Regions from separate parts of the Achromobacter sp. EB05 genome, predicted to be linked through region 2. Evidence: predicted binding sites of a transcription regulator. Region 2 holds the regulator's gene; the other holds the start of a gene.
What was found. The regulator NrdR, encoded in region 2, represses ribonucleotide reductase genes. The targets are predictions, from matches to a motif close to CACNANATNTNGTG.

Region 1 (5,023 bases), 2.6 Mb from region 2:
CACCGCCAGCGCGTGGCCGGCCGGCGTGGTGACGTCGTCGGCGTCGTCGCTGAAGTTGCGGATCATCTCGTTGATGCCGTTCACGCCAAGCGTGCTGAAGTGGTTGCGCAGCGTGCCGAGGTAGCGCCGGGTGTACGGATACAGGCCCTGGTCGATATAGCGCTGCACCACCTTGCGCTTGGTCTCCAGCACGTCGCGCCCGAGGCCCAGCAGGTGGTCCAGGCGCGCCATCAGCGCCGCCTCGTCGCCGCGGCAGGTATGGCCCAGGCGGGCGCAATTGATCGTCACCACGCCCACCGAGCCGGTCTGCTCGGCCGAGCCGAACAGGCCGTTGCCGCGCTTGAGCAGCTCGCGCAGGTCCAGTTGCAGGCGGCAGCACATGGAGCGCACCATGTGCGGCTCCAGATCGGAATTGAGGAAGTTCTGGAAGTACGGCAGGCCGTAGCGCGCGGTCATCTCGAACAGGCGCTCGGTGTTGGGGTGGTCCCAGTCGAAATCGGGCGTGATGTTGTAGGTGGGAATCGGGAAGGTGAACACGCGCCCCTTGGCGTCGCCGGCCATCATCACCTCGATGTAGGCGCGATTGATCATGTCCATCTCGGCCTGCAGGTCGCCATAGGCGAACGGCATTTCCTCGCCGCCGACGTAGGGGATCTGTTCGCGCAGGTCGGCCGGGCAGGTCCAGTCGAAGGTCAGGTTGGTGAACGGCGTCTGCGTGCCCCAGCGGCTCGGCACGTTCAGGTTGTAGATCAGCTCCTGCATGCTTTGCTTGACCTCGGCGTAGGTCATCGCGTCGCGCCGGATGAAGGGCGCCATGTAGGTGTCGAACGAGCTGAAGGCCTGCGCGCCGGCCCATTCGTTCTGCAGCGTGCCCAGGAAGTTGACGATCTGGCCGATGGCCGCCGACATGTGGCGCGGCGGCGTGGCCTCGATCTTGCCGGGGATGCCGTTGAAGCCCTCGGTCAGCAACTGGCGCAGCGACCAGCCGGCGCAATAGCCGCTGAGCATGTCCAGGTCGTGGATGTGGATGTCGCCGTCGCGGTGGGCCTGGCCGGCCTCGGGCGTGAAGACGTTGGACAGCCAGTAGTTGGCGGTGACCTTGCCGGCCACGTTCAGGATCAGCCCGCCCAGGCTGTAGCCCTGGTTGGCGTTGGCGTTGACGCGCCAGTCGCGCTGTTCCAGGTATTCCTCCATGGCGCTTTCCACGTCCACCAGGGTGTGGCGCAGCGCGCGCAGGCGGGCGTGCTGTTCGCGGTAGACGATGTAGGCGCGGGCGGTGCGCCAGTAGCCGGCCTTGACCAGCGTTTCCTCGACCTGGTTCTGGATGGTCTCCACGCCGGGGCAGACGTTGCCCTCGGCGGCCAGCGCCTCGATCACCGCGCCGGTCAGCGCCTGGGCCACGTCGGCGTCCAGTTCTCCGGTGCCGCGGCCGGCGGCGGCGATGGCCGCCGCGATCTTGGCGCGGTCGAATGCGACGACCCGGCCGTCGCGCTTGAGGATGTGTTGGAGTTGCATCACTGACACCATATGTTGTGGGGTGGAAAAACTCTACCACCACCTATGGTGTCAAAGACCGGGTCGCCGAGGCGTTTGTCAGGCCGGCTTGATGCCGGTCAAACGGCCCCGGCCGGGCCGGGGCGGGCGCAATGCGGCCCTAGAAGCCGAAGCCGACCCCCGCGATCGAGATGACCACCGCCAGCGCCGCGGTGCGCATCGCCGGGCGCGGCGACCACGACAGCATGCCGACCCACAGCAGGGCGCCGGCCGACAGCCAGCCGAGCCAGGCCACCACGCCTACGGTGTTGCCCCACAGGCCGACGCAGGGCAGCAGCGCCAGCAGCAACAGCAGGATGCCGGCGCCGCGCAGCACGCGCGAATGGCCGGCGGACGGATCGCGGCCCCAGACCTGGTCATAGTGGCGCGGCATCGCCAGGCTCAGGCAGGCCATGCCGGAATAGGTCAGCAGCAGCGCCATGGCGATGCCGTATGCGTCGTTCAGATTCATGCCGTGGCTTCCTGGGGCGGGCGGGCGTTGCGCGGCGGCGGCGCCGACAACGGTTTCTTGCGCAATCGTAGCGCGGCCCAGCCGGCCGCCAGGCCGGTGGCCACGGCCGTCAGTTCGACGCCGGCGCTTTCCCAGTCGCCACGCGCGATCTGCGCCAGCGGATGGTCGCCGATCGTCGCCAGCGACAGCAGCGGCAGCAGCAGGCACAGCGCCGACAGCGTGGCCAATTGTCCGATCCACGCGCGCCGCGGCGCGCACAGCCAGGCGTGGGCCAGCGTCAGCGCCCAGACGATGAAGAAAGCGCGCAGCTCCCAGCCGGCGCGCTGCGGCAGCGCCACCGGCAGCAGGCGGTTGGCCCACAGGTAGGCGACGCAGGCGATCGCCAGGCCGGCCAGCGCGGCCACGTTCAGGCCTTCGATCAGGCGGTAGACGCGCGCGGTGGCGGCGCCGAACTCGTTGCCCATCTTGTTGCGGCGCTTGACCATGAACAGCACCGCGCCCGTGCCCATCATCGCGGCGCCGGCCAGGCCGCACAGGAAATACAGCCATTTCATGGCCAGGCCGCCGAACTTGACCATGTGCAGGTCGGCCATCACCTGGCGCGTGAGCGGCGCGGCGCCGCCTTCGACGCCGCCGGGCGCGCGCACGCGCAGCAGTTCGCCGCTGGCGGCGGAGAATTCGGCCATGCCGGTGGTGGTGCTGATGAGGACCTGCTGGTCGGCGGCCTCGTTCCAGCCATAGACCGCGATCCGCATCGAGCCGTCTTCGGGGTTGTTGATGACGACGGCGCGGGCGGTCTGCCCGATCAGTTGTTCGGCGCGGGCCACCAGCGGTTCCAGCGGCGGCACCGCCAGCGCGGCGCCGGTCGGCGTCGGCCGGTCTTCGCGGGAGAGTTCGGCCAGGTACTGGCGCGCGGCCTCGGCGCCGCCGCCATAGGCCGCCGTGATCGGCGCGGGCATCAGCGTCAGGGCCGAGATCACGATGCCGGTGTAGGCGATCATGAACTGGAACGGCAGCGTCAGCACCGCCGTGGCGTTGTGCGCGTCCAGCCACGAGCGCTGGCCTTTTTTCGCGCGGAAGGTGAAGAAGTCCTTGAAGATGCGCTTGTGCGTCACCACGCCCGAGATCATCGCCACCAGCATCGCCATGGCCGCGAAGGCCACGATCCAGACGCCCAGCGGCTGGGCATGCAGGTTGTAGTGGAAGTCGACGAAGTGACTGCCGCCGAGCGTGGCGCGGCCGGCCGCGTGGTGCGCTTGCTCTGGCAGTTCCTGGCCGGTCTCGGGATCGAGTTCGGCGTCGGCGTATTCGCCGTTCTGGTCCAACCAGTACGCCACCAGGCCGTTGTCGTGAAAGCGGTCCACCGGCCAGATCTCCCACATGCCGGCGCCGGGGTGATGCCGCGCCATGTACCGCACCGCCAGGTCGAGCCGGCGCGCGCGATCCACCTTGACGGGCTCGCGCGCCGCCGCCTCGGCCTCGGCCGCGTGATGCTCGGGCGTCATCCAATGAGTGATGGGTTCGGCGAATACCGCCAGGGTGCCGGTCAGGAAGGCGGCGAACAGCAGCCAGGAAAACCACAGGCCGACCCAGGTGTGGAGCCAGGCCATGGAAAGACGGAAAGTGGATTTCAGAACGCGCCTCGTTATTTTTCGACGCGGCCGCGGACCGGCGTCCTTTATTGAGAATGGTTCTGATTCTAGTCGAAATGGGGCCAGAGTAGGACGAAATCCCTACGCGCTGGCCCCGCGGCGCAACGCGGGGCGCCCGCCGGCCTCAATCCAGTTTGATGTTGGCGCGCCGGCCCACTTCGCCGAAGGTCTGCAACTCTTGCTGCATGCGCGCCGTGAAGGCCGCGCCGTCCAGGTAGACCGGTTCCAGCGCCAGATCCGTGACGGCGCGTTGCACCTGCGGATCGGCCATGATCCCGGCCACCGCGCGGTTCAGCGTGTCCAGCACGGGCTGCGGCGTGCGGGCCGGCGCCACCAGGCCGTACCAGCCCACCATCGACACGCCCGGCAGGCCGCTTTCGATGAAGGTCGGCACGTCCGGCAGTTGTGGCACGCGGTGTTCGCCGGTGACGGCCAGCGCGCGCACCTTGCCGGCCTTGACCTGCGGCGCGGCCGACGACACCGTGTCCACGCCCAGCGCGATCTCGCCGCCGATCAGGGCGGTGATGAACTGCGCGCTGCCCTTGTAGGGCACCGGCGTCATTTTGGCGCCGGCGGCCTCGGCGAACATTTCGCCCACCAGGTGCGGCGCCGATCCCGGGCCGAAGGTGCCATACATCAGGCCGCCGCCGGCGGTCTTGTCGCGCGCCAGCTCGGCGGCCTGTTGCGCGGTCTTGGCCGGCACGCTGTTCTGCGCCAGCAGCACCACCGGCGCCAGGGCCACGATGGCGATGTGCTCGAAGCTGCGGCGCGGATCGTACGGCAGGTCGCGCTTGAGCGCCGGCAGCACGGTGTAGGTGGTGCTGCCCGACAGCATCAACGTGTAGCCGTCGGGCTGCGCCTGCGCCACGGCGTTGGCGCCGATGACGGTTGACGCGCCGGGCCGGTTCTCGACGATCACGGCCTGGCCCAGCTTGCCCGACAGGCGGTTGGCCAGCAGGCGGGCCACCGCGTCGGTGGCGCCGCCGGGCGTGAACGGCACCACCAGCTTGATGGCCTGTTCGGGATAGGCGGCGTGGGCGGCGGGCGCGCCCACGGCGGCTTGGAGGGCAAGGGCCGAAAGGCAGGCCAGCGCGGCGGCGCGGATTCTGGCGATCATGGTCGGGTCCGGTCAGGGTTGGGCAATGGTAACGGGGTTGCGGGCGGCCTGGCGCAACGCGGCGCCCTGGTCGCCCAGGTCCCAGAACAGGCCGGCCATGATGGCCAGGCCCTCGCGCGCCACGCTGCCCAGCAGATGTTCGTTGGGGGCGTGCTGGGCGCAGGCGGGGTAGGAATGCGGCACCCACAGCGTGGGCAGGCCGAGCAGGTCGGCGAAGATGTCGTTGGGCAGCGAGCCGCCCAGGTTGGG
Region 2 (5,023 bases):
GACCTGGCGGCCGACATGCGCGAAATCGACGAAGGCGCCTTTTCCAGCGGCATCACGCCGCGCGGCAAGGGCGGCCCGCTGGCGCCGCTGGATGCCCGCCAGGGCATCAACTCTTACTCGTCCTGGTTCGCCAACGACCACGACATGAGCGGCGACTATTTCGGCTATGACGGCCCGTGCCCGCCCTGGAACGACGCGCTGGTGCACCGTTACGTGTTCACGCTGTACGCGCTGGACGTCCACACGCTGAACCTGCAGGGTGCGTTCACCGGCGAGGACGCGCTGCGCGCCATCCAGAAGCACGTGCTGGCGCAGGCGTCGCTGACGGGCACCTATACGCTCAACCCGAAGCTGGCGCCCAAGCAGATCGGGGCGACCTCGGCGTCCTGATTGCCGCGATCAGCAAAAAGGGCCGCATCAATGCGGCCCTTTTTTATTTCCGAGATGTCCGTCGGATGCGCCGCGCCCTCAGACGCCGGCGCGTTTCAGGCGCAACAATGCCACGCCGAAGGCGACGAACACCGAACCCACGGCCCGGTTGATCCAGCGCACCGCGCGCGGCTGCTGGAACAGGCGGCGGGCGCGGCGCGCCAGCAGGCCGTAGGCCAGCAGCGAGGGCAGCGACAGGCCCATGAAGATGCCCGTCAGGATGAAGAACTGCGGCAGCAGCGGTTCGGCCGCGTTCAGGAACTGCGGGAACAGCGCCGTGAAGAACAGGATGGGCTTGGGATTCAGGCCGGCGACGAAAGTCGCTTCGAGGTACAGCGCCAGCGCGCCGCGCGGCGGGCGGCCGGCGCTGTCGGGCGGCGGCCCGGCCACGCTGCTGCGGCCCAGCAGATGGCGCAGGCCCAGGTAGATCAGGTAGGCGGCGCCGGCGATCTTGAGCGCGGCGAACAGCAGGGCGGACGATTGCAGCACCACGCCCAGGCCCAGCATGGCGGCGGCGGAGAGCAGGAACAGGCCGGTGACGTTGCCCAGCGACGAGGGCAGCACCGCGCGCAGGCCGCCGGCGGCGCCATTGCGCATGGCCAGGATGCTGGCGGGGCCGGGGGTGACGACGCTGACGGCGGCGGCCAGGGTGTACGCGACCAAAGTCTGGGTTTGCATGAAAGTTTCTCAAGTCGGGTTGAGTGCGTTTTCCAGCCGAGGAGGAATGCCGGAAATTTCGCGCCCTTGGCGGGAATTTTGCCGCCATTCGGGGCATTTTGGCGACAGGGGAAGCGGCGCGACGCGGTAAACTATCCGTCATTATCCGGGTTTACCCACCCGGGCGCAGTTTCCTCCTCTCTTACCGCCTCAGGAACCCCCCGTCATGTTTGACCGCAACCTCACCCTCTCCAAGGCTGACCCGGACGTCTGGGCCGCCATCCAGAAGGAAGACGTTCGCCAGGAACAGCACATCGAGCTGATCGCTTCGGAGAACTACGCCAGCCCGGCCGTCATGGAAGCCCAGGGCACGCAGCTCACGAACAAGTACGCCGAAGGCTACCCGGGCAAGCGCTACTACGGCGGTTGCGAATACGTCGACGTGGTCGAGCAGTTGGCCATCGACCGCCTGAAGCAGATCTTCGGCGCCGAAGCCGCCAACGTGCAGCCCAACTCGGGTTCGCAGGCCAACCAGGGCGTGTACATGGCCGTCCTGAAGCCGGGCGACACCGTGCTGGGCATGAGCCTGGCCGAAGGCGGCCACCTGACGCACGGCGCGTCGGTCAACGCCTCGGGCAAGCTGTACAACTTCATCTCGTACGGCCTGGACGAAAACGAAGTCCTGAACTACGCCCAGGTCGAGCAGTTGGCCAAGGAACACAAGCCCAAGCTGATCGTCGCCGGCGCCTCGGCCTACGCCCTGCACATCGACTTCGAGCGCATGGCCCGCATCGCCCACGACAACGGCGCGCTGTTCATGGTCGACATCGCCCACTACGCCGGCCTGGTGGCCGGTGGCGCCTACCCCAACCCGGTGCCGCACGCCGACTTCGTCACCTCGACCACGCACAAGTCGCTGCGCGGCCCGCGCGGCGGCGTCATCATGATGAAGGCCGAGTTCGAAAAGGCCGTCAATTCGGCCATCTTCCCCGGCATCCAGGGCGGTCCGCTGATGCACGTCATCGCCGGCAAGGCCGTGGCCTTCAAGGAAGCGCTGGAACCCGAATTCAAGACCTACGCGCAGCAAGTGGTCAAGAACGCCAAGGTGCTGGCCGACACGCTGGTCAAGCGCGGCCTGCGCATCGTTTCGGGCCGCACCGAAAGCCACGTCATGCTGGTGGACCTGCGCTCCAAGGGCATCACGGGCAAGGAAGCCGAAGCGGTGCTGGGCCAGGCCCACATCACGGTCAACAAGAATGCCATCCCGAACGATCCGGAAAAGCCCTTCGTGACCAGCGGCATCCGCCTGGGCACCCCGGCCATGACGACCCGCGGCTTCACCGAAGCCGAGGCCGAGCTGACCGCCAACCTGATCGCCGACGTGCTGGACAACCCGCGCGACGAGGCCAACATCGCCGCCGTGCGCGCCAAGGTCAACGAACTGACCTCGCGCCTGCCGGTGTACGGCAAGAAGTAATGCGACGGCGGATCTTTTCCGCCCGTGGCTGACAAGGACGGCTCCGCGAGGGGCCGTCCTTTTGTTTTCAGGCCAATGGCGCTTGCGCGCCGGCGGTCATCGTGGCAAAAATAATAGGGACGAATTTGTCATAGTCGACGCGGACAGACTGTCGCATCGTTACAATATCGGCGAATTATTGCTTTCCGTGTTTTCAGGGATCACACATGCGGTGTCCATTTTGCGGCAACTCCGAAACGCAGGTCGTCGACAGCCGTGTCTCGGAAGAGGGCGACGCGATCCGCCGCCGGCGCCGTTGCCAGTCCTGTGACAAGCGCTTCACCACTTATGAGCGGGTGGAGCTGGCGCTGCCTTCCGTGGTCAAGCGCAACGGCAGCCGCAGCGACTACGATCCCGCCAAGCTGCGCGCCAGCCTGAGCCTGGCGCTGCGCAAGCGCCCGGTCAGCACCGAGGACGTGGACGCGGCCGTGGCCCGCATCGAGGAACAACTGCTGGCCAGCGGCCTGCGCGAAGTGGCTTCCGGTCACATCGGCGAGCTGGTCATGAACGAGCTGCGCAAGCTCGACAAGGTAGCCTACGTGCGCTTCGCCTCGGTCTACAAGAGCTTCGAGGACATCGGCGAGTTCGTCGAGGCGATCCGCGAGATGCAGGGGCCGGTGCTGCCCGGCAAGCTGCGCAAGGAATGACGCCGTCGCGCGGGTCGGCCTGTCGCAGCCCGGCTTGTCGCGGCCCGGCCTGACGCAGCCGACCTGACGCAGCCGACCCCGACGCGGCCTGACCCGTAGGCGGCCGCCGTGGCGCTACCGGCGCCCTGCCGCCCGGCGCGCGCTATGGCGCCACCGTCCGCGCCATGCTGGGCGTCTGCGGCTGGAACCGGCGCCACACGCGGCGCAGGTGCTGGGCCGAGCCGAAGCCCGATTTCTCCGCCACCAGCTCCAGATTCAAGCGCGTTTCGCGCAGCATGTCGCGCGCCAGCGTCACGCGTATCTGATACAGGTAGTCCATGGGCGTGCAGCCTGCGTGCTCGCGGAACAGCCGCGTCAGGTGGCGCGGGCTGGTGTGGGCCTGTTCGGCCAGCGACTGCGCCGACCACGGCGCCGCCGGGTTGCGCACCACCGCGTCCTGCACGCGGTGCACGCCCGGATGCATGTGGTTGCGGTGTTCAAGCCAGGGCGACAGCGCCGAGTCGGTGCCGGCGCGGCGCTGGTACACCACCATGTCGCGCGCCACTTCGCTGGCCACGCGCGGGCCGCAATGGCGCGACACCATGTGCAGCGCCAGGTCGATGCCGGCGGTGATGCCGGCGCTGCTGACCAGGTTGCCGTCCTCCACGAAGATGCGGTTGTCGTGCACCCGGGCGCTGGGATCCAGGTCGGCCAGTTGCGCCAGGCAGCTATGGTGGGTAGTGCATTCGCGTTGACGCGTCAGGCCGGCCGCCGCGGCGAACAGGGCGCCGGCGCAGACCGTCATCAGCGTGAAGCCGTCGGCCGGATGGCGCTGCGCCAGCCAGTCGATGATCAGACGGGCCTCGGGCTCATCCAGGCGGATGTGCTTGCCGACCACGCCGGACACGATCACCAGCGCCTCGGGCGGCAGTTTCTCGGGCAGCGGCTGGATCCGGGCCAGGTGCAGGCCGGGAATGCCGCTTTCGACTTCGGTGGACGGGCCGCAGAAATGCTGGGCGAAGGCGTCCGGGCACAGCTTGTTGGCGACCCGGAACGCCTCGGCCGGCCCGGCCACGTCGAGCAGCACGATTCCCCGGGGCAGGACGAAGTGCACGGGAATCATGGCCATGCCGTCCTATTGCGCGTCGGCGAAGACGTCGGCGGCGCGGGCGATGCGGGCGAAGCGGCCCTGTAGCACCAGTTCGGTTGCGTCGCGGATCTCGGCCGGCGTGTAGTGCTTGCCCGACGGACTCTGCATCGCGAAGGTCAGCGTGGCGTCGGTCGGGAACACCACCTTGAAGCCGTCATCGCTGGCGTGGCGCGTGGTGGTCTCGCAGCACTGTTCGGTGCGGATGCCGCTGACGATGATGCCTTCGATGGCGTGCTTGCGCAGCCAGTCCCGCAGCGTGGCGCCGTCGGCGTCCTTGGCGTAGAGCGAGGAATGCACGGTCTTGTGGAACACGGCGTCGGGGGCGATGCGCAGTTCCTTGAGCGTCTTGACGTGGCCGGAAGCCAGCGAGAACGGGTTGGCCGGGTCGTTGGCGGCGCTGATATGGAACACCTGCAGCACCGGGATGTCGCGGGCGCGGGCGGCATCGATCAGGCCCTGCAGTTGCGAGACGAATGCCGGGTATTCCGATTCGTCCCAAAACGGACGCTGGCGGAAGGAATTCTGGACGTCGATGACGATCAATGCTTGTTTCATGGCGGCGGGCTCCGTGCCGTGGAATTTCGGGAGGTACGTGGCGTATTGTGGTCCTGCCCCGGCTCCCGGGCGAGGCCGTCCCGAGACCAG

Region 1: a site for NrdR is predicted at 1,522-1,535, ahead of AAID08_RS15110 (ribonucleoside triphosphate reductase). Genes of this name have one in related genera too.

The regions. Positions count from the first base shown of each region.
Region 1 is NZ_CP155917.1:3,298,025-3,303,047, reverse strand. It holds gene AAID08_RS15110 (ribonucleoside triphosphate reductase) at 1-1,515, opposite strand, end outside; gene AAID08_RS15105 (DUF3325 domain-containing protein) at 1,655-2,005, opposite strand; gene AAID08_RS15100 (PepSY domain-containing protein) at 2,002-3,615, opposite strand; gene AAID08_RS15095 (Bug family tripartite tricarboxylate transporter substrate binding protein) at 3,782-4,774, opposite strand; gene AAID08_RS15090 (M20 family metallopeptidase) at 4,787-5,023, opposite strand, start outside.
Region 2 is NZ_CP155917.1:702,961-707,983, forward strand. It holds gene AAID08_RS03230 (YbhB/YbcL family Raf kinase inhibitor-like protein) at 1-390, shown strand, start outside; gene AAID08_RS03235 (LysE family translocator) at 469-1,107, opposite strand; gene glyA (serine hydroxymethyltransferase) at 1,313-2,563, shown strand; gene nrdR (transcriptional regulator NrdR) at 2,770-3,249, shown strand; gene AAID08_RS03250 (GlxA family transcriptional regulator) at 3,392-4,351, opposite strand; gene AAID08_RS03255 (cysteine hydrolase family protein) at 4,364-4,933, opposite strand.